4 regions of the Peribacillus simplex NBRC 15720 genome follow, and region 3 is predicted to be linked to each of the others. Evidence: riboswitches for the same ligand, from Rfam matches in the RefSeq annotation. Region 3 holds a riboswitch; each other region holds the start of a gene.
What was found. Region 3 has a riboswitch for cobalamin ahead of BS1321_RS00975 (energy-coupling factor ABC transporter permease). Riboswitches for the same ligand answer to the same signal wherever they lie in the genome.

Region 1: it holds a riboswitch for cobalamin, as region 3 does, so the genes downstream of both, BS1321_RS12830 (ABC transporter substrate-binding protein) here and BS1321_RS00975 (energy-coupling factor ABC transporter permease) in region 3, are expected to answer to the same signal.
Region 2: it holds a riboswitch for cobalamin, as region 3 does, so the genes downstream of both, metE (5-methyltetrahydropteroyltriglutamate--homocysteine S-methyltransferase) here and BS1321_RS00975 (energy-coupling factor ABC transporter permease) in region 3, are expected to answer to the same signal.
Region 4: it holds a riboswitch for cobalamin, as region 3 does, so the genes downstream of both, BS1321_RS07115 (ribonucleoside-diphosphate reductase subunit alpha) here and BS1321_RS00975 (energy-coupling factor ABC transporter permease) in region 3, are expected to answer to the same signal.

What each region holds. Positions count from the first base shown of each region.
Region 1 covers NZ_CP017704.1:2,686,206-2,694,167, forward strand. The annotation lists gene BS1321_RS12815 (DNA topoisomerase III) at 1-2,173, shown strand, start outside; gene BS1321_RS27495 (hypothetical protein) at 2,388-2,552, opposite strand; tRNA gene BS1321_RS12820 (tRNA-Arg) at 3,353-3,426, opposite strand; gene BS1321_RS12825 (polysaccharide deacetylase family protein) at 3,656-4,504, shown strand; cobalamin riboswitch at 4,591-4,765, shown strand; gene BS1321_RS12830 (ABC transporter substrate-binding protein) at 4,940-5,905, shown strand; gene BS1321_RS12835 (FecCD family ABC transporter permease) at 5,868-6,923, shown strand; gene BS1321_RS12840 (heme ABC transporter ATP-binding protein) at 6,930-7,962, shown strand, end outside.
Region 2 covers NZ_CP017704.1:1,829,485-1,837,446, forward strand. The annotation lists gene BS1321_RS08680 (nucleotidyltransferase-like protein) at 1-105, opposite strand, end outside; gene BS1321_RS08685 (YgzB family protein) at 282-635, shown strand; gene perR (peroxide-responsive transcriptional repressor PerR) at 731-1,174, opposite strand; gene BS1321_RS08695 (D-2-hydroxyacid dehydrogenase) at 1,331-2,275, opposite strand; gene BS1321_RS08700 (aminopeptidase) at 2,412-3,533, opposite strand; gene bcp (thioredoxin-dependent thiol peroxidase) at 3,545-4,015, opposite strand; gene BS1321_RS08710 (potassium channel family protein) at 4,078-4,497, opposite strand; cobalamin riboswitch at 4,741-4,932, shown strand; gene metE (5-methyltetrahydropteroyltriglutamate--homocysteine S-methyltransferase) at 5,075-7,381, shown strand; gene BS1321_RS08720 (acyl-CoA thioesterase) at 7,378-7,854, shown strand; gene BS1321_RS08725 (ABC transporter permease) at 7,896-7,962, opposite strand, start outside.
Region 3 covers NZ_CP017704.1:192,676-200,637, reverse strand. The annotation lists gene BS1321_RS01000 (alanine/glycine:cation symporter family protein) at 1-1,285, shown strand, start outside; gene BS1321_RS00995 (YozQ family protein) at 1,466-1,684, shown strand; gene BS1321_RS00990 (energy-coupling factor ABC transporter ATP-binding protein) at 1,786-2,631, opposite strand; gene cbiQ (cobalt ECF transporter T component CbiQ) at 2,650-3,363, opposite strand; gene BS1321_RS00980 (energy-coupling factor ABC transporter substrate-binding protein) at 3,413-3,724, opposite strand; gene BS1321_RS00975 (energy-coupling factor ABC transporter permease) at 3,726-4,469, opposite strand; cobalamin riboswitch at 4,645-4,840, opposite strand; cobalamin riboswitch at 5,041-5,230, shown strand; gene BS1321_RS00970 ((2Fe-2S) ferredoxin domain-containing protein) at 5,381-5,749, shown strand; gene cobJ (precorrin-3B C(17)-methyltransferase) at 5,764-7,401, shown strand; gene BS1321_RS00960 (sirohydrochlorin chelatase) at 7,420-7,962, shown strand, end outside.
Region 4 covers NZ_CP017704.1:1,505,182-1,513,143, forward strand. The annotation lists gene BS1321_RS07105 (SulP family inorganic anion transporter) at 1-225, shown strand, start outside; gene BS1321_RS27370 (hypothetical protein) at 311-457, shown strand; gene BS1321_RS07110 (manganese-dependent inorganic pyrophosphatase) at 557-1,486, opposite strand; cobalamin riboswitch at 1,781-1,960, shown strand; gene BS1321_RS07115 (ribonucleoside-diphosphate reductase subunit alpha) at 2,102-4,399, shown strand; gene BS1321_RS07120 (ribonucleotide-diphosphate reductase subunit beta) at 4,442-5,494, shown strand; gene BS1321_RS07125 (flavodoxin domain-containing protein) at 5,466-5,903, shown strand; gene BS1321_RS27375 (hypothetical protein) at 6,025-6,192, shown strand; gene BS1321_RS07130 (cold-shock protein) at 6,233-6,430, opposite strand; gene BS1321_RS07135 (hypothetical protein) at 6,629-7,120, opposite strand; gene BS1321_RS07140 (GNAT family N-acetyltransferase) at 7,237-7,716, shown strand; gene modB (molybdate ABC transporter permease subunit) at 7,678-7,962, opposite strand, start outside.

The DNA of each region.
Region 1 (7,962 bases), 2.5 Mb from region 3:
GGCCGAGAAACCTTCGGTCGGCAGAGATATAGCAAAAGTCCTGAATTGCGGGAAAAAGGGTAATGGCTTTTTTGAAGGCGAACAGTATATCGTCACTTGGGCACTAGGTCATTTGGTCACCCATGCAGATCCGGAATCTTATGATGAAAAATATAAAACTTGGCGCCTTGAGGACCTGCCCATGTTGCCGACTACTTTGAAATTGGTCGTGATCAAGCAATCAGGCAAACAGTTCCAATCGGTTAAAACACAATTGAACCGCAATGATGTCAAGGATGTCATTATTGCAACAGATGCAGGCCGCGAAGGGGAGCTCGTTGCACGCTGGATTCTCGAAAAAGCGAATGTAAAGAAGCCGATTAAACGGCTTTGGATTTCCTCTGTAACGGATAAAGCGATCAAAGATGGATTTAAAAAGCTGAAGGATGGCAAGGAGTATGAAAACCTATTTGCCTCTGCTGTTGCAAGGGCAGAAGCGGACTGGATCGTTGGGATGAACGCGACAAGGGCTCTAACTACGAAGCACAATGCCCAGTTATCCTGCGGCCGCGTCCAAACGCCGACACTCGCGATGATTGCAAAAAAAGAAGAAGAAATAAAACAATTCCAGCCTAAGAAATATTATGGGGTTTCGGCAACGGCAGAATCCAATTTGCGCCTAATCTGGCAAGATGCCCAATCAAAAGATATCCGTACATTTGATAAAACCAAGGCCGAGAAGGTTCTTGCGGCAGTGAAGGGGAAAAAGGCAGAAGTGGTGGAAGTGAACAAAGCTCATAAGAAAAGTTTTGCTCCTTCTTTATATGATTTAACGGAACTTCAACGGGACGCCAATAAGAAATTCGGCTATTCGGCGAAAGAGACGTTATCAATCATGCAGCGTTTATATGAAAGCCATAAAGTCTTGACTTACCCAAGGACGGATTCACGCTTTTTATCAACGGATTTGGTTGATACGCTAAAAGAAAGATTACAGGCTGTCAGCATTAAACCATATGCCCAGTATGCTTCGAGAATCCTGCGCAGCCCGATTAAGGCAAATAAATCGTTCGTGGATGATAGCAAGGTCACTGATCACCATGCAATCATCCCCACTGAGCAAACGCCGCTGCCGGGAAAACTGAGCGACAAAGAATCGAAAATCTATGATTTGGTCGTTAAAAGGTTCCTTGCTGTATTAATGCCACCTTTTGAATATGAACAAACGACCATCACCGCAAAAATGGGGCAGGAGACGTTCATGGCAAAAGGGAAGGTCGTCCTGAAATCAGGATGGAAGGAAGTCTATGATCACCAATTCGATGAGGAAGAAGCTAAAGATGGCCTTGCTGAGCAACTGCTTCCGAATGTTCAAAAAGGTGACAGTTTAACTATTTCGGCTGTGAAACAAACAGAAGGTGAAACGAAACCGCCGGAACCATTCAATGAAGGGTCGCTTCTTTCGGCAATGGAGAATCCCGCTCGCTTCATGGCAGGGGAAAGCAAAGAGCTCATCAAAACTCTGGGTGAAACTGGCGGGATCGGTACTGTTGCAACGCGTGCTGACGTTATTGAAAAACTGTTCAATAGCTTCCTGATCGAGAAGAGGGGAAAGGGCCTTCACGTTACCTCGAAAGGAAAACAACTTCTTCAATTGGCACCTGAAGACTTGCGATCTCCAGCTTTGACAGCTCAATGGGAGCAAAAGTTAACCGCGATTGCAATAGGAAAGCTGCCAAAACAGGCTTTCATCGGCGATATGCGCGCTTACGCCAAAAATATCGTCCATGAAATCAAAAATAGTGACCAAAAATTCAAGCATGATAACGTGTCAGGTACGAAATGTCCTGATTGTGGCAAGCTGATGCTTGAAGTGAATAGTAAAAAGGGAAAAATGCTTGTCTGCCAAGATCGTGAATGTGGCCACAAAAAAGGTGTTTCACGTGTAACAAATGCCAGATGCCCACAATGTCACAAAAAGATGGAAATGCGCGGTCAAGGAGAAGCACAGACATTCACCTGTAAATGCGGTTTTCACGAAAAACTTTCTTCTTACAATAAACGAAGAGGGCAAAATAAAAATCAAAAAGTATCCAAAAATGAAGTCTCCAATTATATGAAAAAGCAAAATAAAGAAGAGCCGATCAATACTGCATTGGCCGATGCCTTGGCCAAACTGAAATTCGATAAATAAAAGAAAAGAGTCCTTCACCTTTAGCTCGATGGTGAAAGGGCTCTTTTTTATGGGCTTATTTGCAAGGAGCAGGTGTGGGCAATTTTTCTTGTCGGCAGGCCTATCTTTCCAGACAACAAGGTGGCCGCTTGATGAAGTGGCGAAATTCATATAAAAGAAAATGACGGCAGAAAGGGATGGAGCGCTCGCTCCATCCCTTTCCATATATCTTCTGTTAAACCTCATTCAGTACGGTGCCATGTAATTCATATTCAAGTGTTTTGTCAGTGTGTGTGTGTTTATCCGAATCTACTCGTATGAGCATACTGAATGGCTGCTGATCACCCGGACTGAAAATTGCTTCATCATTCTCTGGATTCCATAGGCTGTAAATACTCATGATCAGTATCCTCCTCCTTTGGATGAGAAGACTAGTAATTCCCTTCTTGATTATCATCTAACTCTTCAATTGACTCTAACGCTGATCACCGGGACTAAACACCGCTGCGTCATTCTCTTTGTTCCATTGGCTTCTGATTGTACTCATCATGCACATCATCTCCTTTGGTGAGAATGTCTTACAGTATTTGTATACCCGGATGGGACAGGTTAAAACATTTATTTTTAAAAAAGGCAGTATCATAACCAAAAACCCATTATTTATCTGCAGATGTGTATCGACGTAATAAATAAAAACTTGATTAGTTTTCTCACGCTGTTCAACGCCTGCATAAGCCTTCTTATTTTTTGAAAAAGTGATATATTCGCTTATTGAAAGAAGGTGATAGATCACTAACGTAAATAAAAGACGGATGATAAACAGATAAGTATTCCGTTAAATACCTAATGTGCCGTACATATTCTCTTAATGTTCGCTTTCGGACACCTTCAGCAACTTTTGCACGGAGAAAAATATCTAAGGCTTCTTGCAGTGTGTATTCAATCGTGAAACTTTCCGTAGTCTTACTGGCAATTTCCGTTCCTTTAACGATGTTCCACGCTGTTTAATAACGTGTTTTTTCATAAAAAAAAAGCACCTCCAGACATAGAAAAGTAATAGTGAAATGGAATATCACTGTTTCCTACATACAGATGTGCTTTTATCCTACATATAATTTATGGCTTTAACGGTCATACCAACAGAAAAAACCCTGCTATAACACGGAAGAACCGCATTATAACAGGGTTTATAAACTTTAGCGTCCCAGATAGGAATCGAACCTACGACCTACAGCTTAGGAGGCTGTCGCTCTATCCTGCTGAGCTACTGGGACATATATAAAAGTCGACGACTTATTTATTATATTTCTTATAGGCAAACTTTTCAAGCTAATAGCTTATACTTATGAAAAAAAAATCCTCATAAATGCTTAGCGGGTCACTAAGCTCTCATATTTCCCTTTTTTTCATTAAATGGAATACTTTATTATTCATTTGTTTTCTGGTACTATTATACTAGAAAAAAACAGGAGAATGATAGTGGGAAAATATAAAGTTTTATGGATGGTGGCATTGCTGGGGATTTTGATTCTACCTGGATGTTCACAAGGGATTTTAGAGGGTATAGGCACAAAGACGGCTGCGCCGATTGCAGAAGATGACATTGAAGTGGTCGAAGCAGCTGAAAATATGACCGGGCAGGATTTGGAGGAGCAAATCGATACGGAGGACTGGATAACGGCCGAGTCCGCGGTCGAGCTTCCAATATTGATGTATCACAGCATTTCAGAAGGTAATGGCCTTCGGGTTCCAAGAGAGGAATTTCAATTACAAATGGCTTGGCTTCGGGAGAATGGTTACTATACATTATCCCCTGAAGAAGCATTCCTCGTTTTAACCGAGAATTGGCTGCCAAGTGAGAAGTGCGTCTGGCTTACTTTTGATGATGGCTATACAGATAACTACACGGAGGCTTTCCCGATATTAAAAGAAAATGATATGAAAGCAACTGTTTTCATGATCGGGAAGTCCATTGATAAAGGTCATCACCTGACTGAAAATCAAATGGTGGAGATGAGCAGGAATGGGATTTCAATCGAAAGTCATACTATCAACCATTTGGAGCTGAACCGCATGACGGCAAAGCAGCAAGAAGCGGAAATGGTTCAGTCGAAGGAGCTATTCGACCGTATCCTCGACCAGGACACGACAGTGCTTTCCTATCCGGTTGGCCGGTATAACGAAGAGAGTCTCAGGCTGTCAGAAGAAGCTGGATACAAGATGGCAGTCACTACTGAACCTGGGGGGGCTTTAAGGGACCAAGGGATGCATGCCCTGCATCGAGTTCGGATTTCACCTGGGTTATCAGTCGAGGGGTTTGCTTCACTGATTGAAAATGCTTCAAATCATTGAAGGTGGACGGCTCATTTCGTACTTGTTCAGAAAAATCATATAATAATCGATTCTTACATGGTGTATAATGAAGGCAGTGAAAATTATATACATATGAACGATTTGGTGTCTTAATGACTTAAAAGGGAAGTTGGTGAAATGCCAGCGCGGTCCCGCCACTGTATATGGGAGCTGACGGCTGTGTACCACTGTATGAGATATGGGAAGGTGCCGTTGACGATGACCATGAGCCAGGAGACCTGCCAGAATTCGTACACCTGTAACCTACGCGGATGGGAAGGTGTGTGGCAGACCCAAGAGTCCGTAATGATATTGTTGCCATGCAAGCATCTTCCGTTTAACGGGAGGTGCTTTTTGTTTTGGGGGCATCTTCCGGGATTGCGTTTTCTTTATTAGGTGGGAAGAAATTAAATGAAAAGATTGTGGGGAATGAAAATGAAGAAAATTTTTGGTCTGATACTGTTGATGTTGCTTACTGCAGGCATGATGGTTGGCTGCAGTGACGCTACTGATGAAGGAAAAGAAAAACAGCAAACGAATCATGCTCAACACAAGGCTTTCCCGATTACGATTAAAGATGCAACAGGGGAAAAAATAACGATAGAACAAAAGCCGAAGAAAATCGTTTCGTTGATACCAAGTAATACGGAAGTGGTCTTTGCACTTGGTTTGGGTAAAAAGGTCATTGGTGTTTCCGACAATGATAATTACCCGGAAGAAACGAAAGAAATTGAAAAAGTTGGCGGAATGGAAATGAACACGGAGCTGATTGTCTCCATGAAACCTGACCTTGTTCTTGCGCATGCATCAAGTGCCCATAATTCAAATGAGGGTTTACAGCAGCTTAAGGATGCTGGAATAGATGTCCTCGTAGTCAATGATGCACAAAGCTTTGACCAAGTCTATGAGTCTATTGAAATGATTGGACAGGCAACGGGAGAACATGATAAGGCAAAAGAAATCGTTGCGGATATGAAAACGAAGCTCAAGGATATTCAGGAAAAAGCCAAATCCGTAAAGGAAGAGGATAGGAAGACCGTTTTAGTGGAAGTTTCGCCTTCACCGGAAATATACACACCTGGAAAAAATACGTTCATGAATGAAATGCTTAATATTATTTCAGCGGATAATGCTGCTGCTGAATTGGACGGTTGGGCAAAAATTGATGAAGAGTCGATGATTGCTGCAAATCCGGATGTCATCATTACAACGTATGGTTATTATACGAAAGATTCAGTAAGTGAAGTGACGGCCCGAAAAGGATGGCAAGACGTAAATGCTGTTAAGAATGACCAAGTCTTTGATGTCCATTCAGACTTGGTGACCCGTTCCGGTCCACGTTTAATAGAGGGAGTAGAGGAACTTGCCAAATCAGTCTATCCGAACCAATTTGACAACTAAATGGGCGTTTGCTTATTTGATTGCGTTGTTAATTTTGTTATTCGCAATGACGATAGGCATTTCCTTTGGTTCGGTGCCAGTACCGGTTCCCGTACTTATGCAAATAATCGGCAAGGAGATTTTCCATTTGCCGATTTCTGCTGATCCGGATGTTATGCTTACGAATATCGTGATGAACATCCGCTTGCCGCGTGTGTTGCTTGCGGGTTTGGTCGGGGCATCACTTGCGATTGCGGGTGCGGCTTTTCAGGGACTGCTCCGGAACCCGCTCGCTGATCCTTACACATTGGGTATTTCATCAGGAGCATCGGTCGGCGCCGTATTGACAATATTCTTGAATATTTCACTGCCGTTCATCGGTTTATATACTCTTCCGGCACTGAGCATCTTATGCTCAGTGCTCACGATGCTTTGTGTACTGACGTTTGCAAAAAAAATGGATCGATCGATGAAAGTGGAAACGATCATTTTAACGGGGATCATTTTTAGCTCGTTTTTAAGTGCCTTCATTTCATTGATGATTGCGCTGACGGGTGATGAATTAAGACAAATCATCGGCTGGCTGATGGGAAGCGTTTCAATGCGCGGATGGAATTACATTGCAATCATTTTGCCGTTTTTTATCATTGGTTCATTGATCTTGATCATGAATACAAGTGAATTGAATGCGATGACTTTCGGGGAAGACCGGGCAAAACACTTAGGTGTGAATGTTAAGCGGCGGAAAATGTGGATCTTGATAGCCGGTTCGACATTGACAGGGGCAGCCGTTGCCGTTTCGGGGGCGATTGGCTTTGTAGGATTGGTCATTCCTCATTTTGTCCGAAAGATTTGGGGGCCTGACCATAAACATTTACTTCCGTTGTCATTGTTGATAGGAAGCGGATTCTTAATATTGGCGGATTTTGTGGCACGAACGATCATTGCCCCATCGGAACTGCCGATCGGGGTGATCACCTCACTTATCGGGGCACCTGCATTTGCGCTGATTTTATTAAAGAGACGGAGAGAAGGGTAAAAACGGATGCTTGAAGTAAGAGGGTTAACAGGTGGATATCATAACAAAGCTGTTTTGGACTCTGTCTCTTTTGATGTACATAAAGGGGAATTATTCGGGATTCTTGGTCCAAATGGCAGCGGGAAAACGACGCTTTTAAGCATGCTTAGCGGGGTGCTCGATTATAATGGCGGAAGCGTACGGATAAGAGGTAGGGATTTGAAGGATTATTCGTCAAAGCAACTTGCACAGGTCATTGCTGTGCTCCCTCAACATTCCTCATTAGCTTTCTCCTATTCAGTAAAAGAGACGGTCTCACTTGGGCGATATGCCCATCAATCAGGTTGGTTCCATAGTTGGTCCGCAGAAGATGAATCGATTGTCCAACGAGTTATGGAACAAACGGGAGTAGCTGATTTTCAGGATCTTCATTTTGAACGATTATCAGGAGGGGAGAGACAAAGGGTCTTGCTGGCACAGGCACTTGCTCAAGAGCCGGAAATCCTTTTTTTGGATGAACCTACGAACCACTTGGATCTTTCCTATCAAAAAGATCTTCTTGATCTAATGAGGAAAATGGCAAAAGAGCAGAAGTTGACCGTTATTTCAATTTTTCATGATTTGAATTTAGCAGGATTATATTGTGATCGGCTTATGTTGCTTGAGAAAGGGCAGATTCAGGTTGTTGATGTGCCGAACGAAGTGCTCCAACAGGAACGGATTCAGGATGTATATCATACGACGATCGAAAAACATCCACATCCCGCCCTTCCGAAACCACAGATGTTCATCGTTCCGGAAAAGCATGTCCATGATACTATCCCATTGGAAATCGATGGTTCTTATTTGACAGTCGGTCCTGAGATGATTCAATTGGATTCTCCGATCATGCTTAGAACGATGTCTTCTGGAGTGACTGGTTCAGGGACGGGCTGGCATAAATATTTTGTGAATAGGCACGTCCATCATGGCTATGATTGCGAGGACCATCATGTTGAAATGGCCGACTATTTAAAGACTCATGGTTTTGAACCTCAGGAAACGGTAGGGATGATGACAG
Region 2 (7,962 bases), 1.6 Mb from region 3:
ATCGGTAATCGGGCTATTATCATCTCTTTTTTCTATTAACAAGATTCCAAGTGTAGATTTTAAACTTGCTCGCTCTTGATAAATCGGGCGAAGGATATCTTCCATCATAAATTCCTCCAAAACCTTTTTTTTTTAGACTTTCGACAAAACTCTTCAATTTCCTGCTTATTTCCCTTACCCCAAACCAATTCAATTCAAAAGTAATATGTATCCTTAATTTCTTTTTTGTTCCATCCATTGTTTATGTTATAGTTAAAGTTATATTTTAGGAGGGACAATCCATGGCTAAATATTCTAGCAAAATCAATAAAATACGTACTTTTGCTTTGAGTTTGATTTTCATTGGCTTTATCGTAATGTACCTTGGGCTATTCTTCAAAACGCACCCTGTTGTCATGACGATTTTCATGGGTCTGGGCCTTTTATTCATAATCGCAAGCACCGGCGTTTATTTTTGGATTGGAATGCTTTCTACAAAATCAATCCAGGTTGTCTGCCCTAACTGCGGCAAACCTACAAAAATACTAGGGCGTGTAGATATTTGCATGCATTGTGAAGAACCATTGACACTTGACAGAAAGTTGGAAGGCGAAGAATTCAACGAAAAATATAACCGAAAAAGCCTGCATGACTAGGTCGCCTAACTTAATTCCCTTTCAAGAAGTCTTTAACAATTGTATCATTTCTTCATAACATAAAAAAAAGTTCCAACCAAGTGGAGGAACTTTTTTTAATGCGATTCTTTTTTCGCACAATCCGTACAATCGCCGTAGATTTCCATCCGATGGTGACTAACATTGAAACCGGTGACTTGTGCTGCGAAATGCTCGACTTCATCCAATGCAGGATAATCGAAATCCACAATTTTTCCGCAAGTTTGGCAAATTACGTGATAATGATTCGTCGTCACGAAATCAAACCTTGCTGAAGAATCACCATACGTAAGTTCTTTTACCAAACCTACCTCACGGAAAACACGCAGGTTGTTATAAACCGTTGCCACACTCATATTCGGAAACTTGCCTTCCAGCGCTTTATATATATCATCAGCGCTAGGGTGGGACATGGAGCTTATCAAATACTCAAGTATCGCATGGCGTTGAGGAGTTATTCTTACACCGGTATCTTTTAAGGAATCCAACGCTTCTTTTAACTGAACTTCAGACACCGTCATCCACCTCTTTTTCTCATTAAGTATGAATTCTTAAATTATAATATTTATAAATAGTGTACCTTTTATGCGTTGAATTTGTCAATAATTCAATGGCTTAACCATTCTTTTTTAGTTTATTCATGAACACAGTGAATCTTTCCCATTTTTGCATTGAGTTTAGTATCCCCTAGATAAGTCAATTACGTTGGTGAAGTCTTTTCCAGCTTTCATGTATTCACGCATGTTTTTTTCGAAAATGGCAAAGGTTCTTGGTAAATATTCTCCGCTTTTACTTGATAGATGCGGTGTGACTGTAACATTCTCCATCTTCCAAAACGGATGCCCTTTTCCTAAAGGTTCCGGATCAAATACATCCAAGATGGCATGAGACAATTCCCCAGCATCCAGGGCTTCGATCAACTCTTCATCGTTAATCAGGTCACCGCGGCCAATATTCACGAATACTGCAGATTCTTTCATTACTTTAAAGTGTTCTTTTTGCAAAAAGCCCTTCGTTTCATCCGTACTTGGCAAGACTGATACGATATAATCGGCTCCCGGTATGGCTTCCAATAAATTATCCATGGTATAAAGGTAATCGATGGATTCCACTGGTTTCCCGCTCCGGTTCACTCCCATCGTCGTCATCCCAAAAGCTTTCCCAAGACGAGCCACTTCCCCTCCAATTGCACCGACACCAATAACGATCATAGTCTTGCCATTCAATTCCCCTACTTCAATCTTTCTATCCCACAGTTCTTCCTTTTCATTCTTCATAAGCAATTTCAATTTCTTTTCATATTGCAAAAGCATTCCTATCGTATACTCAGCCATTGGGATTTTATGAATGCCTCTTGCGTTGGTCACCAGAATGCCACGTTCCTCAATGGCTTTAAATGGCATTAATTCCATCCCTGCACTCATGACCATGATCCATTTCAAGTTCGCCGCTTTCCCAATGATTTCTTCAGTTAAGTCTTCACCATATGTAATTAAGATTTCCGCTTCACGAAGCGGGCCATCCGTCCATCCTTTTTGATAAATGAAGTTCAATTCAGGAAAAGCTTCCATCATCTTCGTTTGGATGCCTTCATTCGGAATGACAGTTGAAAGTATTAACATGTTTATCTCTCCCTTTTAATTAACATAAAAAAACACGGGCTCTATGTGTCCCGCGCAACTTTCTCTGAGGAGGTATTCCCTTAATAAAGCATATTCAGGTGTCCCCTTTTTGAGTTGGACAAAAGCCTTACCCTTATTAAAAAAGGCTTAATTTTAAAGAATTTGGGTTTAATGCATGTAATTCCGGCAAAATGAAAACGCCATCCCTTCTGATCAGGACGTCGTCAAAATAGATGTCACCACCACCATATTCGGGACGCTGGATCAAGACCATATCCCAATGTATCGATGAACGGTTTCCATTATCAGCTTCTTCATAGGCAAGTCCAAGAGCCAAGTGCAGACTCCCGCTTATTTTCTCATCGAACAAGATATCGTCCATAGGTTCCAATATGTATGGATTGATTCCAATTGCAAACTCCCCGATAAACCGGGACCCCTCATCAATATTAAGAATTTGGTTCATTTCAGAGTCACGATTGGATGTCGCTTTAATGATTTTTCCCTTTTTAAAGTTTAATTCTATTTCACTAAAGGTGATTCCTTCATAGGTTGTTGGTGTGTTGAAGGCTATCCTTCCATTGAGACTATCTTTTATGGGTGCCGTAAAAACTTCTCCATCCGGTAAATTCTTTTTTCCGGCACATATGATGGCAGGCATATCTTTGATGGAAAAGGTCAAATCTGTCCCAGGTGAAACGATCCTGACTTTGTCAGTTCGTTCCATCAATTGTTTTAACGGTTTCAAGGACGCCTCCATTTTCCCGTAATCCATGGTGCATACGTTCAAAAGGAAGTCTTGGTACCTATCGAAGGTCATGCCGGCTTTATGCGCGGATGCGTTGGTGGGATAATTAAGCAAGACCCAACGTCGGTTGTTTACATAGAAAAGAGTGGGGGATTTCATTGCCTCCCCTTGAAGACGGTGCCTCTCGATGGGAACATCAGTCATTTCCACATCGTTTTCTTCCCCTGTGATGATGATGACTGCATCGATATCCCTATATTTCTTCAAGGCCCATTGCGAAGATATGTCAAGTTGTTCCTTCACATTCCCTTGTAACAGGTGGCGGCTTATCTCATCGTCTTCGAGTTCTACATATGGATAAGCACCAACTCTGTATATTTCATCAATCAGTTCTTTCAATAATGGTTTCGTGTTGATATGCCCCCGTATGAGGATTCTCTCTTTTGGCTGTAATTGTATCGAATGATGAATCAGCCTGGCTGCAAGCTTCGTTATTCGCTCATCCTTCATCTGCCTGTCCCTTATTTTTCGAGGTCGCGAAGAGTTTCAAGCGCTTCTTCGACGTGGCCTTTGACTTTTACTTTACGCCATTCTTTGACTACCTTACCAGACTTATCAATCAGAAAAGTTGAACGTTCAATGCCCATATACTCCTTGCCGAAGTTCTTTTTCAATTGCCAAACATCAAATGATTCAGCCGCTTCATGATTTTCGTCAGCCAGCAGCAGAAAAGGCAATCCATGTTTCTCGATGAATTTTTCATGACGTGCCGCTGGATCTGGGCTGATACCAATGATTACAGCGTTCAATTCCTCGAATTGCTCATTATGGTCCCGGAAATCACAGGCCTCCGTCGTGCAGCCTGGCGTCATGTCTTTTGGATAGAAATATAAAACAATGTATTTCCCCTTAAAATCCGATAGCGATACCATTTCGCCATTGTTTGCAGGGAGTTTGAAATCAGGTGCTGTTTCACCAATTTTAACAGTCATATTGAACCCTCCATTTTTTTCATTATGGTAAGAGTACCCAATAATCGAAAGAAAAACAACTTTCATTTATCCCTCCTATCTTTCTGCTCCAGATCGATCACCGTCCGAATCACGAACGCTGCCGGCAGTGTATACCCGATGAAAGCCTGAATGGTAGCTATCATCCTGCCCATGCCAATTGGGGCTATATCTCCATACCCCACAGAAAACATCGTCATCGCACTAAAATAAAAAGAAGTCTTCAACTGTTCATAGAAAGTGCCATCCAATCGATTGCCCATATCAAGAATCACCGAATGATTCTGAAGCTCGTATAATAAATAAATCAGTGCAAACCCAACTAATATCGTCGCATATAAATTGCCAAGCCACAGCATATCCTCCAGAGAAAATTTCTTTCCTCCCGACTCAACAAGAAATAACGTACGAATGCTCATCACCATGCAAAAAATGATTCCTGCAATCAAGATGTAGAAAGTCATCCCCCACGCCCCATTTCAAAACGCCACTCCCTCTATACATACTCCCTGTCCAAACAATATATTCTTTTTTAGGAACAGACCTCAGCCTTATACCCACACTTCCAATTAACGGTTACAATTCCCGAATCTTTTTTCCATGTTGACCCTTTTGGTCGGATATGTTACGATTGTCTAAATTTTTATAATAGTTTTTATTTTATAAATCTTTGACCTGCAAACAGTTATCAAGGCAGGTTTTGCAAAATTTCATATGTGGAAATAGGTTCCTAATTTTCATTAGGATTAAAAGGGAAGTCCGGTGTAATTCCGGCACGGTCCCGCCACTGTAATGGGAATGTTAGCGCCATCCAATATGCCACTGATCAAAGGATCGGGAAGGCCCGCCGCTAATGATATTCCCTAAGTCAGGAGACCTGCCTATTTCGACAACACTGTTTTAACCTACGGGAGATAGGGAGGTGTTAGGGACCTTATAATTGTAAGGGGCATTCTGCCTCTTTATTTTAAGCATTTCTAACTTTCTCTTTTGACGGTTAGGGATGCTTTTTTTATTGATCAAACAAATGAATGTAGGAGGATGGGAATTTTGAAAAGCAGTAGTTTGGGTTACCCTCGAATCGGGGAAGATCGTGAATGGAAACGTACATTAGAAGCTTACTGGTCCGGAAAAATCGATGAAGCAGAATTTACGGCACAACTAAAAGCCATCCGTTTAGGCAACTTACAAAAACAGAAGAAACGAGGCATTGATATCATTCCTGTCAACGACTTCACTTTCTATGATCAAATGCTGGATATGTCCGTAATGTTCGGTCTTGTTCCTGAGCGTTATTCAGCTTATGAAGGCGGGAGCGTTCCCCTTTCCGTTTATTATTCAATGGCTCGCGGAAACAATGATGAAGTCGCTTCCGAAATGACGAAATGGTTCAATACGAACTATCACTATATTGTCCCTGAATTAAAACTGTCACAGCTGACTTTAACAGAAAATAAACCACTTGCAGCATATCGGGAAGCCAAGGAAAAGCTAGGGATTGAAACTAAGCCCGTGTTGATCGGACCTTATACTTTCATCTCCCTTTCCAAAGGCTTCAATAAACAAGAAATCCCTGGCATCATCCTGAGCCTGCTTCCCCTATACACGCAAATCCTGCGGGAGTTGGAGCAAGAAGGCGTGAAGTGGGTTCAAATGGACGAACCTTCTCTTGTTTCATCCATTTCCAAAGATGATATGCAAACTGTTACTTACCTCTATGAAAAACTGAATGAAGCAGCACCAAACCTGAACATCATGCTACAAACATACTTTGATGCCGTGGAACATTACCAAGAAGTCATCGAATTACAAGTCCAAGGAATCGGTCTTGATTTTGTACATGATAAGGGGAGGAATCTAAGTAATCTTGAAGCATTCGGTTTCCCGAAGGACAAAGTGCTTGCTGCAGGTGTGATTGACGGAAAAAATATTTGGCTATCTGATTTATCGAAAAAAATCCAATTGATCGAGACTCTTAAGAAAAAGGTAGCCGAAGACCAAATTTGGCTTCAGCCCTCTTGTTCCCTGCTTCATGTCCCGGTGACCGTTCGTAATGAAACCGCCCTTTCAAAAGAAGTGAAAGAGGCCCTTGCATTCGCTGATGAGAAACTTGAGGAAATCACACTCTTGGTCAAAGGGAATAATCAAGGCTTTGAAGCAATTGCCGAAAAAGTCGATGCAAATAAATTTACGGTTCAAACGTTAGCAAGTTCAAATGCACGGAATCACGGGAGTGTACAATCCAATGTCGAAAAGGTTAAAACCAGGACCTCCGGCCGTCAGCTTCCATTTAAAGAACGTTACCAAAAACAACAGGAATTTTTCAAATTGCCTTTTCTTCCTTCGACTACGATCGGTAGCTTTCCGCAGACACTTGAAGTTAAACAAGCACGCGGGAAATTCAAAAGAGGAGAATGGACCGCTTCGCAATATGAAACATTCGTTAACGAAGAAATCGGCAGGTGGATCGAAATCCAAGAAGAAATCGGTTTGGATGTTCTCGTTCACGGGGAATTCGAACGGACGGATATGGTTGAATACTTCGGCCATAAGTTAGGCGGATTCGTCTTTCTAGAAAAGGGTTGGGTACAATCCTATGGATCCCGCTGCGTGAAACCACCAGTCATCTACGGCGACATCCATTTCATCGAACCGATGACAGTCAGGGAAAGTGTATACGCACAATCCCTTACGAAGAAGACGGTAAAGGGAATGCTTACAGGTCCTGTTACGATTTTGAACTGGTCATTTGTCCGTGATGATACTTCCAGGGAGAATGTTTGCTATCAGCTGGCACTCGCTTTAGAAAAAGAAGTCATTGCATTGGAATCCGCTGGAATTAAAATGATTCAGGTTGATGAGCCTGCACTTAGAGAAGGTCTGCCATTGAAAAAAAGCGATCGCGATGAGTATTTGAACTGGGCTGTAAATTCATTCTTGATATCCACATCAAGCGTGGAGGATACAACCCAAATTCACACGCATATGTGCTATTGCGACTTCAACAGTTTCATGGATGTCATCTCCTCCCTCGATGCCGATGTAATTTCCATCGAAACATCCCGTAGTCATGGGGAGCTTGCTTCGGCATTCGAGGAAAAAACATATGAAAAAGGTATTGGCCTGGGTGTGTATGATATTCACAGCCCGCGTGTGCCGGCAGTGGAAGAAATGGTCGATATGATTGAACGGGGCATCAAGGTATTGGATAAAGACCAGTTTTGGATCAATCCCGACTGCGGCCTGAAAACAAGGGGTATCCCGGAAACCGTCGCTTCCCTGAAAAACATGGTCGAAGCAGCAAAAATCGTCCGTGAAAATCTTTTAGCTAAACCAACAGGCAAATGATTGAAAAGAACGTTGCCCATCCAACACAGCAGTCACTGTCTTTTTTAACCGACCTTGTTTTTCCACCGGATACAAATCATCACAATACCATCTTTGGTGGAAAAGTAATGGCATATGTTGATAAAATAGCCTGCATTTCAGCTATGCGTCATTGTCGAAAACCCTTTGTGACTGCTTCAAGCGACTCTTTTGATTTTTTGGCCCCCATCAAGACAGGGGATGCGATCAACCTTGAAGCTTATGTCACCTGTGCTCATCGCACATCAATGGAGGTATTCGTGAAAGTGGAGCGTGAGAACCTATTAACAGGTGAAAAACAGCTTACCGCACGCGCTTTTTTAACGATGCTGGCCATTGATGAAGACGGTAAGCCGACAAACGTACCTCAGGTCATACCGGAAACGGAAGAGGAAAAGCAGCAATATATTCAAGCACAAGCAAGATATATTGAAAGAAAGAAAAAACGGAACTAAACAAAAACCCCTTCAACATGAATGCTGTTGAAGGGTTTTTTTTAGTTCCCTGCCCCGCGGTACCTCTTCACTCCCTGATTCCATATGAAAACGGATATCACGAAAAAG
Region 3 (7,962 bases):
GCTTTTGGGAGAAGGGGCCACTGCGGATAAAAAAGGTGTAACATCGTTTCAGGCATTTTGCATAAGCACGGCATCGCGGGTAGGAACTGGTAACCTTGCAGGTGTTGCCATCGCGATCACGATGGGCGGACCTGGAGCCGTTTTCTGGATGTGGTTAATAGCACTGATCGGGTCTGCTTCCGCATTCATTGAAAGTACACTTGCTCAAATTTATAAGGTCAAGGATGGGGATACATTCCGCGGCGGTCCTGCGTATTATATGGAAAAAGCATTGAATGCCCGCTGGATGGGCATCACTTTCGCAGTGTTGATTTCGCTTACATTTGGACTAGCTTTCAACTCGGTACAAGCCAATACGATTACAAGCGCATTTAACGAATCGTTTGGGATTGAAAAGTGGGTTACGGCAATCATCTTGGCTATCGTCACGGCTGTCATCATTTTTGGCGGGATCAAAATGGTTGCAAAGGTATCTGAAGTAATCGTCCCAATCATGGCAGGAGCCTATGTGATAGTGGCTTTGATTATAATCATCATGAACATTACCGAGTTACCGAGTGTCTTTGTTCTGATTTTTGAAAGTGCATTCGATGGAATAAAAGAAGTGGCTGGCGGAGTACTGGGAGCAGCCATGATGCAGGGAATTAAGCGCGGCTTGTTTTCAAATGAAGCCGGTATGGGTAGTGCACCTAATGCTGGTGCGACTGCTGATGTCAGTCATCCTGTCAAGCAAGGGCTCATTCAGTCCCTAGGTGTTTTTGTCGATACGCTCATCATTTGCAGTTCGACTGCCTTCATCATTTTGTTCTCAGGTCTTTATACATCGAAGGAAACGGATGGAATCGTCCTTACCCAAAATGCCCTTGGAACGGCATTGGGATCTTGGGCGGGTATTTTCCTTGCCATTATTGTACTGTTATTCGCTTTTAGTTCCATTGTGGGCAACTATTATTATGGAGAGTCGAACATTGGATTCATCAATGAAAATAAGGTTTGGTTAAACATCTATCGTGTTGCTGTCGTAGGGATGGTGATATTCGGTTCGCTTGCCTCACTTGATTTTGTTTGGGGAATGGCTGACTTGCTGATGGCCCTTATGGCCATTATCAACCTGATCGCGATAGCATTACTAGGGAAGATTGCATTTGCTGCACTGGCGGATTATCAAAAGCAAAAGAAAAGTGGGAAAAATCCTGTCTTCCATGTGAACAATATTAAAGGTTTGAAGAATGTGGAATGTTGGGGTGACCCAAACGATAATGTGGATATGAAGAAGGAGGCCTAGGCTCTCATTAAGCTTACATGTAAAGTCCTTGAAAGGGGATTTTACTTGTAAGCTTTTTTTGCTTTTCCCTCCTTTTTTTATCATTATTGAATATTGCTTCGTTTTTTACACAAAATACCTTTGTCTATAATACTGCTGTCAATCGATGATTTGATAATTTAAAAACTAGGAGTGAAAAAAATGGATAGCAAGCAATCAAAAAATGAATCTTCAGAAATTGCCGGAAGAATATATGATGTTAGTGATTATAAACGGGAAGATACTTTATCTTCTGGATTGGCTAGAACCCACGAACAAGTCTCGGATACTTATGCGGAAGGCGAAATAAAAGCAGTTGTAGATGATGTAAAGGGAAGAGATATTGAGCTTGCAAAAGAAAGATCTGAGGAAGAAAAGTAATAATAGGATTTTTGTTTTTTAAGGAACAAGAATTATCGCCTGCTATTCGGTTTGAACCCCTAGCTTTTGGAAAGATGAAACAAGAGCTAGGGGATAAATAATTAATAAATTCGTTCTGTCACCAACTTTTGAAGCAATTCTTCCTTCGTTCTTGGGAAAAGGTCCTTTTCTGTAGGTTTCCTTGATTGATGGAGGGCTTGAAACATTTCAAAAACCCACGGCTTCTCCAGATGTGCCTGCAGCAAAACGTCTTCATCATGGAAAACGGATATAGGATCCCCTTGGTATATGACCTTACCATCGTTCATGACAACGACTTCATCAGCCCATTGATAAGCTAAATTAACATCATGAGTTGATAGGATTATCGTTTTGTCAGGGTGGTGGATACTGTCCAGCAGAGCCATGATCTGTCTTGAGAAATAAGGATCCAATCCAGCGGTAGGCTCGTCCAAGAGCCAGACATCGGGTTCCATGGCGAGTACCCCTGCAATGGCGACACGTTTTTTTTGCCCAAGGCTCAAAAAATGGGTAGGTTTGTCTTTCAGTTCCGTTACTTCTGTTTCAGCCATTGCCCAATTTACTTTCTCCTGGACTGCATTTCTATCCCATCCTAAATTCATTGGTCCAAACGATATATCCTGTTGTACATTAGCGGAAAAGAGCTGCGAGTCAGGATCTTGAAAAACGATCCCGACTTGCTTTCGTAGTGATAATAATGCTTTACGGTCATATTTAATTTTTTTGCCATTGAATCTGACAGTTCCTGCTGTAGGTTGTAAAAGACCATTTAAATGGAGGAATAAAGTCGATTTGCCAGCACCATTATTGCCTAATAATGCAATTTTTTTACCTTGTTGGACCGTTAGCGAAAGATCGTTTAAAGCGAACGTTCCATCTGCGAATTGATGGGTGAGGCCTTCTATATGAAAAATATGCTCGTCCATTCTTGGGTTGCCTCCAATTTACAAAAATCCATTAATAAAGATTAAGCTTCCTAGTATTACAATCGCGACCAGGCAATTGCGTGAGGAATAGGTGTAAGTATCCTCGATATAGGAAAGGTTCTCCTGATAGCCTCTTGCGTTCATGGCCATCGTCAAATGTCCAGAGCGCTGCAATACTCCTAAAAATAATGATGAGATTAGTAATCCGAGAGATCGAATGCCTTTCCTTAACGAACCATACCCCAGCCGTGAAGCTTGTGATTGGTGAATGGCCAAAGCTGTTTCTAAAAAAATAAAGATGAAGCGATAGGTCAATTCTATTAAATCGACCAATAAGGAAGGCACTTTAAGTTTTCGCATCACGGATAGGATGACGGTAATGGGTGTAGTTAAGGTAAGGAAATATAAACAGCTGATGCTGCCTAATACGACAGTGATCAAATTGATCACTGTACCTACGCTATCATCGCTGATGAATATTTGCCAGTTCCCGACCTCCCAGGACCACCATATATTCGAAATCGAAGTAAATTTGCTTGTAAAAGAAAAAAGGATAGTAATTGTACCTGATATTATAAAAAATCCTGGTAATAGAAGTAATTTAAGATAATAGGAAAGCGGGATTTTTGCCGCAAAAATGATTAAAGCGCTCATCACCGTAAAAGTGATGAGCGAAACGGTCATATCCCTTACCGTTAACGAAAATAGCAAAAGGGAGAGTGCAAAAACCATTTTTTCCAACGGATGTACATCCTTTAGCCCATTGAAATAGGCATATTTATCAATGAGTAACATGCTTCGATTTTTCGGGAATTTCTTGTTTGGTTAGCTTATTCCTTTGCTTCGTTACACCTATGAAATAACCAATGAAACCAGCTCCGATTGCAGCTTGCAACGCAAATAATAAGCTTTCGGTTTCTGCACCTGGCGGTTCCCAAATATTGTTGAACCATGGCTTGTATTCCGGCTGGATTTTAGTGATGGCTTCTTCAGCTTCGCCGTCGGCACCGCCAAATTCCGTACCTTGTTGGGTGATTAATGGTATGGTAGCAAGAATGACGACCAGGAAAAGCAGCAGTAAACTTTTTTTCATGTTAACGGGCCTCCTTAGATAAAACTCGCAGCAATTTCAACTCGCCTAGATTGTATTTTTTCAAGAAATTCATCACGACGACTGTCAATAACCCCTCACTAATTGCCAAGGGAATTTGGGTCAGGGCAAAAATCCCTGCAAATTTACTGAAAGAGGCCATGAATCCTCCTACCTCGGATGGAAAAGCAAGAGCAAGTTGAACGGAAGTTACCACATAGGTTCCTAAATCTCCAAAAGCAGCTGCCAAGAAAACGGCAAGAGAGAAAGACCACCCCAATTTAGTAGCGCCCTTGAAGACAAAGTAAGCAATGAAAGGGCCGCAAACCGCCATGGAAAATGCATTGGCCCCTAATGTCGTCAATCCTCCGTGAGCCAGTAAAACAGCTTGAAATAACAGAACGATGGAGCCAACGACACTCATGGCCAATGGTCCGAATAAAATGGAACCCAATCCAACTCCGGTAGGGTGTGAAGAACTTCCCGTAACGGAAGGAATCTTAAGGGCAGATAAGATAAATACAAATGCGCCCGATAGGCCAAGTATCATTTTTGTTTCTGGGTTTTCCCTTACTTTGGACCTAATGGACCGGTAACCCAAGATTAAAAATGGAAGCGTCACGGCCCACCAGAATATAGCCCATTCAATGGGTAAAAAGCCCTCCATGATATGCATGGCCATTGCCCGTTTTGGGACAAAAAGCAGTAAAATGACAAAATAAAGAATTTTCCAATTGGTTCTTTTCATTCTTTCTCCTTTCAACACTTTTAATTTTTCTGATCAATCTTTAGAAGAAAAGCGGCGCCCAACATAAAAAGCACTTCTCTCAAGGGAAAGAAGTGCGTAATGAACAGGAATTTTGCAGCATAAACCAACAATGGGCCTTTCTGCCTGATCCGCACACCCATCCTCGTAGGCTGAAACAGTTTCACACTTCATGGCAGGTCTCCTGGCTTAGGTTCATCATCCCGTTACATCCTTCCCATCTCATTTGACAGTGGATTAAAGTTAAAGTAATAGGACTTCCCTTTACAGTGGCGGGACCGCTCCGGATTTTCACCGGCTTCCCTTTTAAGCTGAATTCCGAGGAATTCAACACCATAAAACTTATGTAATTATTTGAAAATTCTCGTATAGTGTACCATAAAGAAATAATTCCAGCTACACTATCTTTTTTTTCGGGACGAAGTTTGTTGCGAGGAAAGGATTGTAACTGGTTTTACACTATTAAACTTTTCTAAACAGTCGGAATAAACTATTGAATTTTGATAAAGTTGTTATATGATAGATAAAGTTAGTTAGAATGTATAATAAAACCAAATATTTCATTTTTAAAAGTGCTCTTGTCTGAATAAGCAAGGGATAATAGGGAAAACGGTGAAAATCCGATGCAGCCCCCGCTACTGTAAACGCTGATGAAATTGTCGATAGCCACTGGCATGATGCCGGGAAGGGACAAAGTAAAATGAAGCGTAAGCCAGGAAACCTGCTTTTAAAATTGCATGATACTTTTCGGAGGGAAAGGTAGAAGGACTATGACGATTTTAGGAGATTGGGCATGCTTGCCTGGGGCTCCTCATTCATATAGTTTTTTTAAACCTTGACTCTAATGTTAAGGTTTTTTATTTTGCCTTTTCCCTGAATTCAGGAGGAAAAAGATGACTACTTGGAACTTGACGGGTACAAATACGCATCTGTTGATTTGTAATGGGAGCAGCTGCATGAAAAAGGGCGGGGAAGAAGTAACCCAAGCGATTCGCGATGAAATTACTTCCAAAGGACTGGATTTGAAAATCCATACAACCAGGACACGCTGTAACGGAAGATGTAAGGATGCCTGTGTTGTGATTGCCTATCCCCAAGGAAACTGGTATCGAGTGGAAACGCCTGATTTCGGTCGGCAGATTGTCAGCCATATTGATGATGGGGAGTTTGTTCCACAAATGATCTACCAATTCAATGATGGGGAAATGACACCAAATCCAGATTTTCCTGCTCATACGGGTATTTCAAAGAACAAAGCGTAAAAGGAGATGTCTTAATGAGTACAAACGGTAAATTATTCGTCGTGGGCTTTGGGCCAGGGAATTTTGAACACATTACCAAACGTGCTGTCGAAGCCCTTCAAGAAAGTGACTACATCATTGGTTATAAAACTTATGTTGAGCTCATTCAGGGACTGCTTACAGATCAAACGATTATTAGTACGGGGATGACTGAAGAAGTATCACGTGCACAGGAAGCAGTGAAACAAGCGGAGCTGGGAAAGAAAGTGGCGGTAATTTCCAGCGGAGATGCCGGAGTTTACGGGATGGCAGGGTTGGTTTATGAAGTATTGATTGAAAAAGGCTGGAAAGAAGAAACTGGAGTGGGCATTGAAGTCATTCCTGGCATTTCTGCAATCAACTCTTGTGCATCTTTACTTGGGGCACCAGTCATGCACGACTCGTGTACGATTAGCCTCAGTGATCATTTAACTCCTTGGGAACTGATCGCTAAAAGGGTTGAGGCAGCTGCAATGGCAGACTTTGTCATTGCACTTTATAATCCGCGCAGCGGCAGGCGGACCAGGCAAATTGTTGAAACACAGAAAATTCTCCTCCGCTACCGTTCGCCAGATACACCTGTTGGGTTGGTGAAAAGTGCTTATCGCGATAGGCAGGATATTGTCATAACCAATTTGAAAGATATGTTGAATCACGATATTGGAATGTTGACCACCGTCATTATTGGTAATTCATCCACCTTTTTATATGATGACAAAATCATCACACCAAGAGGCTATCAGAGGAAATATACTTTGAATTCGGAAAAGCAAACATTGAAGCCGCATCAGCGTCTGCAAAAAGAAGCGGAACCGTGGGCGTTAGATCAAGAAGCCTTTACCGAGTCTGCTGGAGGAGTTGGATTACTTACAAAAGCACCAGAAAAGAAGCCAGCTTCCTTTGAAATGGCAATGGAAGCCCTGTCGAGAGTCAAAGGCCAAACCATTCAGCAATCCATTAAGCCGATTGTTCAGCAAAAAATAGAGTCGGTATTCGAGCTTGCCGTTAGTCCAGGTGTGGCGAATAAACAATTCACTCCCAAACAAATGATGACACTTGCGGAGGTTGTCGGGGAAAAGGGAACGATGGAATACACGCCAAATCATAAAATTGTATTAAAGATTCCGACAACTGATCCGGAAGTCATTACGGGGAAGTTGCAATCAGCAAACTTTCTATTATCGCCGATTGGAGATGTACTGACATTAAAAGCCTGTGATTTCTGTGATGGTGAAAAAGCGGAATCCATTCCTTATGCAGATGAAATACACCGGGTGCTTGGCGGAATGAAAATGCCCAAGGAATTGAACATCGGATTTAATGGGTGTGGGATGGCTTGTTATAGTGCTGTGATGGATGATATTGGGATTGTCTTCCGAAAAGGGAAGTTCGACTTATTTCTTGGAGCTAAACCGGTTGGAAGAACAGCCCATCCAGGTCAGCCGGTTGCGGAAGGCATTGAACCGGAACAGCTAGTTGAGCTGATTACGGACATTGTCGGGGAGTATAAGCAAAATGCCCATCCAAATGAGCGGCTTTTTAAATACTTCAAACGTTCGAAAAAGATACAGAATTTTTCTTATCAGGACATCGCTCCCAAAATAAACATTGAGCCTGCGCCTTGTGAAGACTAATCAAGAGGGGGAAAGTAAATGAAAGCAGTTTTGTTCGTAGGACACGGAAGCCGCTTGGCTTCGGGAAATGAGGAAGTCCTTCATTTTATTGAAAATATGATTCCGGCAATGGACGAGCGCTTCCTAGTAGAAACGTGCTTCTTAGAATTTGCGGTACCGAATATATCTAAAGGCATTGATAATTGTGTAAAACGAGGAGCTACTGAAGTTATCGTCATACCGATCATTTTGTTGCATGCAGGACATTCGAAATTACATATCCCAGCTGAAATAGAGGATGGGAAAACCAAGTATCCAGAAGTGAAATTCACATATGGCCAAACGATCGGGGTTCACCATGATGTATTGACAATCCTGACAGACCGTCTTGAGGAAGCGGGATTCGATACAACCGCTGAACATGCTGAGACAGCAATATTGCTAATTGGCCGAGGTGGCAGTGATGCTGATGCAAATAGTGATATATATAAAATTTCACGATTATTATGGGAAAAATTAAACGTTAAATGGGTCGAAACAGCTTTCATGGGTGTAACGGACCCGCACGTTGATGAAGGTATT
Region 4 (7,962 bases), 1.3 Mb from region 3:
TCTGTCCAGGACTTTGTTTCGAAGTTCGACTTCAAGGAAAAAGCAGATGCAATCGTCATAGACTTTTCCCTTTCTAAAATCTGGGATGCTTCAGCAGTCGGTGCTGTTGATACGGTTGTCCTTAAATATCAGCTTCAGGGAATAACTGTCCAAGTGCAAGGACTCGATGACGAAAGTTCGTTATTGCTTGAAAAACTCGCCACCTCAGAAAGTAAAATATCTTGAAGTAGTAAAATTCTGCTGAATAGAAACTTTTCAAACCGACAAAATAGATAACGTGAATTATTTTCTTTTGAAAGGAGCGAAAAGCATGACACCCGAGCAGGATTATACGGCAGCAAATCTGTCACCGGATTTATTGAATGAACTGAAAAGTTTTGAAAGCAAACTTGGCGAGGAAGCCAATAAAGAATTGATTGTCATCGCCTATGAAAAAGAAAAGGAAGCTTTGAATTAAGAAAAAAGACTCAAACACCCTTAATGGATGGTTGAGTCTTTTTTTGCATGTACAGAAAAAGGATGCCCATGTTTTTAATGAGCACCCCCTTTTTCTGTATTATTTGCTGAATACGTCCGTTAAGACCGGCACGATTTGTTTTTTACGCGATACAACGCCTTCTAAGACGGCTATGTTATTGTTTAATGAAACGTCGTATGCTTTTTCCACTGCATAAGCTGCTTTACCAAGAGCCAAGGCAACAGAATCATTAGTCAAGATATCCGTTACGACGAATAGGAATAAGTCCAATTCCTTCACATCGATGACCGCTTCAATCGCCGCTTCCAATTCTGCTTGCTTAGCAAGGACTTCGTTCGGATCTACAGCATTGACCTGTGCTATCTCCACTTTAGCCATTCCCATGGAGAATTCCTTTGCATCAAGAGTGATAAGCTGGGCAATCGTCTTGTCGCTCAAGTCAGCTCCAGCTTTCAACATTTCCAAGCCGTATGTTTCAGCGTCGACTCCCGCAATGGCAGCCAGTTCCAATGCTGCTGCAACGTCTTGCTCCGTGCAGGTCGGTGATTTGAACAATAAAGAATCGGAAATGATGGCAGACAGCATAAGACCTGCAATTGCTTTAGGGACTTCAATTCCGTTTTCTTTATAAATTTTATTTAAAATGGTTGCCGTACAACCAACTGGTTCCGCACGGTAATATAAAGGATCGCTTGTTTCAAAGTTAGCGATACGGTGGTGGTCGATAACTTCCAACACACGGACTTGGTCAATATCTTCAGCACTTTGCTGGCGTTCGTTATGATCGACCAGGATTACGCCGTCAGCTTCCCCTGAAACTTTTTCCACAAGACGGGGAGCATCGAATTTGAATTGGTCCAATGCATATTGAGTTTCACCATTCACTTCACCGAGACGAACTGGTTCAGCGTTGATACCTAACTGCTTTTTCAGATCTGCATAAGCGATTGCTGAACAGATTGTGTCTGTATCCGGGTTTTTATGTCCAAAAACTAATACTTTTTCCAAGATTTTATCCCCTTTTTCATAAATATTTTTCCGCGAATCCCCTCATCGCAATAAGGGAGAGCCACCTTTACTAGACAATTTATTTTAACACAAAATCCCGTAAAATCAGCGCCTGAATTACCCATTCCCCAATAAAAACTTTCATTCCTTCACCTTCTACCCTCACTTTGTCAATAGATAAGGGCTGTTTTTTTTCAAATATATTAGTTGAATTATCATCGTATATGGCTTACGATAATATAAGCAGAAATACTAGATATTGATTACATAAACAATAATAATAACTATATATAGAATTTTTTTATAATCCAAGGTGCCAGTGATGGCTGAAAAGGGAATCCGGTGTAAACCCGGAACTGTCCCCGCAACTGTAAATGTGACGAAATGAGAAACCACTGTATAGCTCTCTATACGGGAAGGACTCAAAGTAGGATGATCATGAGTCAGGAGACCTGCCTTGAATTTTTCACGTTTCTTATTCTTCGGGGATTGAGATGATGAAACGATAGTATAACGGCTATTTTTTCATGGCTCTTTTATTCTATCGTTTGATCCGCTCAATTCATTGGGCGGTTTTTTTTTTATTTTAGCGGAAGTTAACAAGGAGGAATATTAATGACTCAAACATATAACTCTACCATAAGTGAAAATGACACAGAAACGAAATCCATCCAGCTTGAGATGTTATCGAAGGAGTTCGAAGGCCGTCTCGATATGGAAAAGTTCAAAAAGCGTTTTACAAAATGGCTTGATCGCAAAAGTGACTCAACCGAAGAACAGGCATCAAGAAAACTGATTCAGCTCGCTCTTGAAGGTGTGGATATTGATGCTCCAGATTGGACGTTTGTTGCTGCAGCAGAACTATTGAATACAATGTATAGGGATGCACGAGCCAATCGAGGTTATGAAGGCATGAGTTATGGTCCATTCTATGAACTGATCACGGAACTTTCCCAGCTTTCAGAAGGTCAGCGTTATCCCATTTATAAATCAGAACTGCTATCTTCATATACAAAAGCGGAAATTGAGGAATTGGGTTCGGTGATCGACCCGGAAAAAGATAAATTATTCTCTTACATAGGCATCTACTTATTAAACGATCGCTACCTAGCCCGCCCAAAAAAGGACAAGGTCTACGAACTGCCACAAGAACGCTTCATGATCATCGCGATGGAAATCATGCGATTGGAAAAAACGGAGCACCGCCTGCAACTTATAAAAGAAGCATACTGGGCCATGTCCAATCTTTATATGACCGTTGCGACTCCTACACTCTCCAACGCAGGTAAAACACATGGACAGTTAAGCTCTTGCTTTATCGACGCAATTGAAGATTCCATTGACGGCATCTACCTATCTAACTACGATGCAGCAAAAGTATCTAAATTCGGTGGCGGCGTCGGTCTTTACGTTGGTAAGATTCGCTCTCTTGGTTCTGATATCCGAGGTTTCTCTGGAAACAGTTCCGGCACGACTCCCTGGATTCGACTATTCAACCAGACAGCTGTAAGTGTCGATCAATTGGGTCAACGTAAAGGTGCCATCGCGATTTACTTGGATGCCTGGCATAAAGATATCATGAGCTTCCTCGATTTGAAAACACAAAACGGGGATGACAGATTAAAAGCCCATGATATTTTTACAGGTGTATGCATACCTGATTTATTCATGGAGGCTGTACGCGACAGAAAAGAATGGTATCTTTTCGATCCGCATACCGTTAAGCAAACCCTTGGATTTTCACTTGAAGATCTTTATGACGAGAAGAAAGGCGAAGGAAGCTTCAGGAATCATTATGCACTTGCTGTCGAGGCCGCAGAAAATGGCACGCTTCCAAACTATAGCTTTGAAAAAATCAATGCGATGGACATCATGAAAAGCATCATGATTTCTCAATTGGAAGAAGGCGTACCATATATGTTCTACCGCGATGAAGTGAACCGGAAGAATCCCAATAAACATAAAGGTATGATTTATTGCTCTAACCTTTGCACGGAGATTGCCCAAAACCTAAGCCCTTCGACGATCACGGATGAATATGAAACAGAAGATGGAGATGTTGTTGTGGTTCGTAAAAGCGGCGATTTCGTTGTCTGCAACCTTTCATCCATTAACTTGCCCCGAGCGGTGGGCAGTGATGTTTTGGAAAGATTGATTCCCATTCAGATCCGTATGCTGGATAATGTCATTGATGTGAATAATCTTCCTGTCAAACAAGCATCCATCTCGAACAAACGTTACCGGGCAATTGGTTTAGGAACGTTTGGATGGCATCATTTACTTGCCACACAGAATATTTATTGGGAATCCGATGAGGCTGTTCACTATGCCGATGCTTTATACGAAAAGATCGCTTACTTAACAATTAAGGCATCCAACGAATTAGCCAAGGAAAAAGGATCATACCCATATTTTGAAGGATCGGATTGGCATACAGGGAGCTATTTCGAACTGCGTGACTATACAGATCAAAAATGGATGGATTTAAAAGCAGACGTGCAGGAACACGGGACCCGTAATGGATATTTAATGGCCATTGCACCCAATTCATCGACCGCTAAAATCGGTAATTCCACGGATGGAATCGATCCTTTGTATGAAATTGAATTTTACGAAGAAAAGAAAAACTTCAAATTCAAGGTGACCGCACCAGGCTTGACGCCAAAAACTTATGAATATTATAAAAAGACGCGATTTAATTTGGACCAACTGGAAAGCATCAGGCAAAATGCAGCCCGCCAACGCCATATTGACCAAGCAATCAGCTTTAATCTGTATGTACACAATACAATCAAAGCGAAGGTCCTATTGGATATCCATTTAACGGCATGGGAAAGCGGGTTGAAATCAACGTATTATGTTCGTTCGACTTCTTCCGAATATGACAATGCCTGCGAAAGCTGTTCAAGTTAACGACAATCATAACCCAGTAATCTATTAAAGGAGTTTTCACGAATGACCAATCATATCAAAAAGATTCGGATGCTGGAACCAACGCATCCAACCAAGGCAACCGGTGTTTTCAAAGGAGAAGCTTCAGGCTTCCTCCTTTGGAACGATATTCAGTATGAAAAATTCTATGATACCTATACACAGCTCATCAATAACTTTTGGAAGCCTTCGAGCGTGAACATGATTCAGGATAAAAAGCAGTGGGGCGAATTGGACGAAGATATCCAGGACGCTTTTCTCGATATCCTTACGATGATTGCTGGAATGGACAGTCTTCAAACGCCCACTTTAGTAGAAATCCTTCGGTACATCAAGGATCCGGCGGCAAAGGCTATCCTGGCCAACATGGCCCAGCAGGAATCGATCCATAATGAATCTTATTCCTATATCCTTGCTTCCTTGATTCCGGTAGGCAAGCAAAAACAGCTTTTCGACCGCATTAAAGAACATCCTGAAGTGATTAAGCGTAACCAACCGATCGTTGATGCTTATCAAACGTTCGTGGATGATCCCAGCCCTCAGCATTTATTCGAGGCACTGATCCATTCAACGAACCTTGAAGGGATTTATTTCTACCTGGCTTTCGCCTTTTATTATAATTTAGGACGCCAAAATTTAATGACCGGTTCCGCTACGATGATATCCTATATTCATCGCGATGAAATGGTCCATTTCGATTTCATTGGAATGCTCGTTCAAATCTTGATGTATGAATATCCTGAGTTAAATAATGAAGAAAATACTAAGTTCATCTATACAACGATTGAAAAAGCAGTCGAACTCGAAAAGGAATGGTCTGAATATATGCTCGAAGATATCCAAACCAAAGCCGATCTCGATTTGGAAGAATTCAATGAGTACATCGAATATATCGCCAACAAACGGTTACGTATGCTAGGCCTTGAAAATTTGTATAGAGAGTATGACGAGAACCCGATGCCATGGATCAAAACGTTCGATGATGAATCCATCGGACTTACCAAAACCGATTTCTTCGAACAGAAGTCAAGGACATACAGTCAAGTAAATGCCAGCAATGGGTTCGATGAGCTGTAAAGTTGCCATAGTCTATCATTCTGCCGGCGGCAATACAAAAGCGCTTGCTGAAGCCCTTACTTCCCTTTTACCTGAAGCTGAACTATATCGAATGAATGAATTTGATTTACGTACATTGCCGGATTACGATGCTTTGATTATCGGCACCTATACATGGGGCAATGGGGAGCTTCCCGCTAAATCAGCAGCACTTTATAAAGAACTGGAACAGTTGCCTATTGCCCATCTGAAAACGGGAGTCTTCGGCACTGGTGAAACCAACTATAATCATTTTTGTGGGGCGGTTGATCATTTCCGGGATATGTTATTTGCCAAGAGCCAGTTATTGGTGACATTGAAGATAGAACAGATGTATCAAAAATCAGACTTGCCCAGACTTCAAAAGTTCGCCTCGCTATTCCAGAACTGACTGAAAGGGGATATGCGTTTTTGCATATCCCCTTTCAGTTTTTTTTAAAAAAACTTGGGTCCCACTAGCATAGCAGCGGTAAGCATGAAGTATAATGGAAGAAAAAAGGAGATAATATCCAATGACTGAAAATATAACCCAGTTCCTGCCTATCCTTTTTATGCTAGCGCTTGTCGTATTCGTTATATTCATCGTGTTTTTCCTGTCAGGGCATTTTAATCGTTCTAAACGGATCGAAGAAAAATTGGACAAAGTATTAAAGGAAATGGCCGAAAAAAAAGAAAAATAAAAAGACTCCAAAATCGGAGTCTTTTTTTATATGCGTTCAATTATTTTTGAACGTTAGCTGCTTGTGGTCCACGAGCGCCTTGCTCGATTTCGAAAGAAACTTCTTGGCCTTCTTCAAGCGTTTTGAAGCCTTCACCTTGGATAGCTGAGAAATGTACGAATACATCGTCTTGGCCTTCAACTTCGATGAAACCGAAACCTTTTTCTGCGTTAAACCATTTTACTTTACCTTGTACCATGATAGTTCCTCCTGTGTTTGGAAAAATCCATTTTATTACTATTTTTGGTTCTGGATAATGTTTCAAGAGGAATCCTATTACAGTAAATCCTTCTATCAAACTTATTCCGAACAAAAATAATTACTTATATTATATCATGGGAAATCCTAAAAAAACAAGATTATCGCAGTAAATCAACCGACAAATTATCCTAAAATTCTACATATTCCTCTTCTTGGTTTGTCGGAAGCCTTCGTCCAATAAGTAGCGCTCCGCCTCTACTGGACTCTCGAAACACTCCTCAAGATTCGACCCTGAATACACATTCCAAAGCAGGTCTTCCCTTTCAAGTGTAAGCTCTTGCTTTTCAGGGCCAATCCATGTCCCTTCCAACCTAGCGAACTCGTTTTCCTCTTCTTCGAATTCAACAGGAGGTTCAGATAGGTAATCCACGCTTTTTTGAATCAATTCTTTTAATTCCGCTTCATTATAGTCACGTATATTGATAAACCCTTTACGGTCAGTGTCTTTTTTTCTCATATGCCCTGCGTAAACGAATCCATTTCCATTGGGATGCAAGTGCTGAACGACGATCTTTTTCTCCTGGACACTATCTGGATAATGGAAGTTCACACGTCCCAATGAAACGTCTTTTCGCTGTAATTCCGGAAAAGTTTCAATGATGCTCAATTTTTCTTCAAATGTTAACAAATTTCTTCCTCATTTCATTAGTTCATATTGTTTGTCGATTATAACACAGACTGATTAGAAACAATAATCTCCCTCTTCCTTAATAATGTAAGGAAAGGGAGTGATAGGATTTGATCATGAAAATTCGGGACCTGGACTTCGATTACGGCCAGCAGCTTTTTAAACTTCAGAAAGAAGCCTATAAGGTGGAAGCTGAAATGATCGGTTTTGCCGATATACCTCCTCTATTGGAAACATATGAACAATTCATTCATTGTCATGAAACGTTTTTATGCTATTTAAAGGGTGATGCCATAGCGGGTGCAATATCTTATACAAAAGAGAATGGTCAATTGCTGATTTGCCGAATGGTCGTCCATCCTGATTATTTTCGGCAGGGTATCGCGGATGCACTGTTGCATGCTCTTCAATTACACTGCGACTGGGAAAAGATATCCGTTTCGACCGGTAAAATGAACCTGCCTGCACGGAACCTTTACGAAAAAAACGGCTTCATTCATAAAGAGGACGTAGAAGCCGCACCTCTCTTATTCATAAGCATATACGAGAAAAAGCATTCATTTTATGTATGTCACGATAAAAAGCATAATGAATGAAATGACAATGATTACGGCAACCCATAGCCAGGCTAATGTCATATTCCCGGAGTCCATGGCGATATAAATCGCAGTCGGTATGGTTTGTGTCTGTCCGGGAATGTTTCCGGCAAACATGAGTGTGGCCCCAAATTCCCCCAACGCACGCGCAGAACTTAAGATGGCACCTGTGACGATGGATTTGACCGCCAATGGAAGGGATACATTCAGGAATAATCTCCACTCGCCGGCCCCGTCTACCCTTGC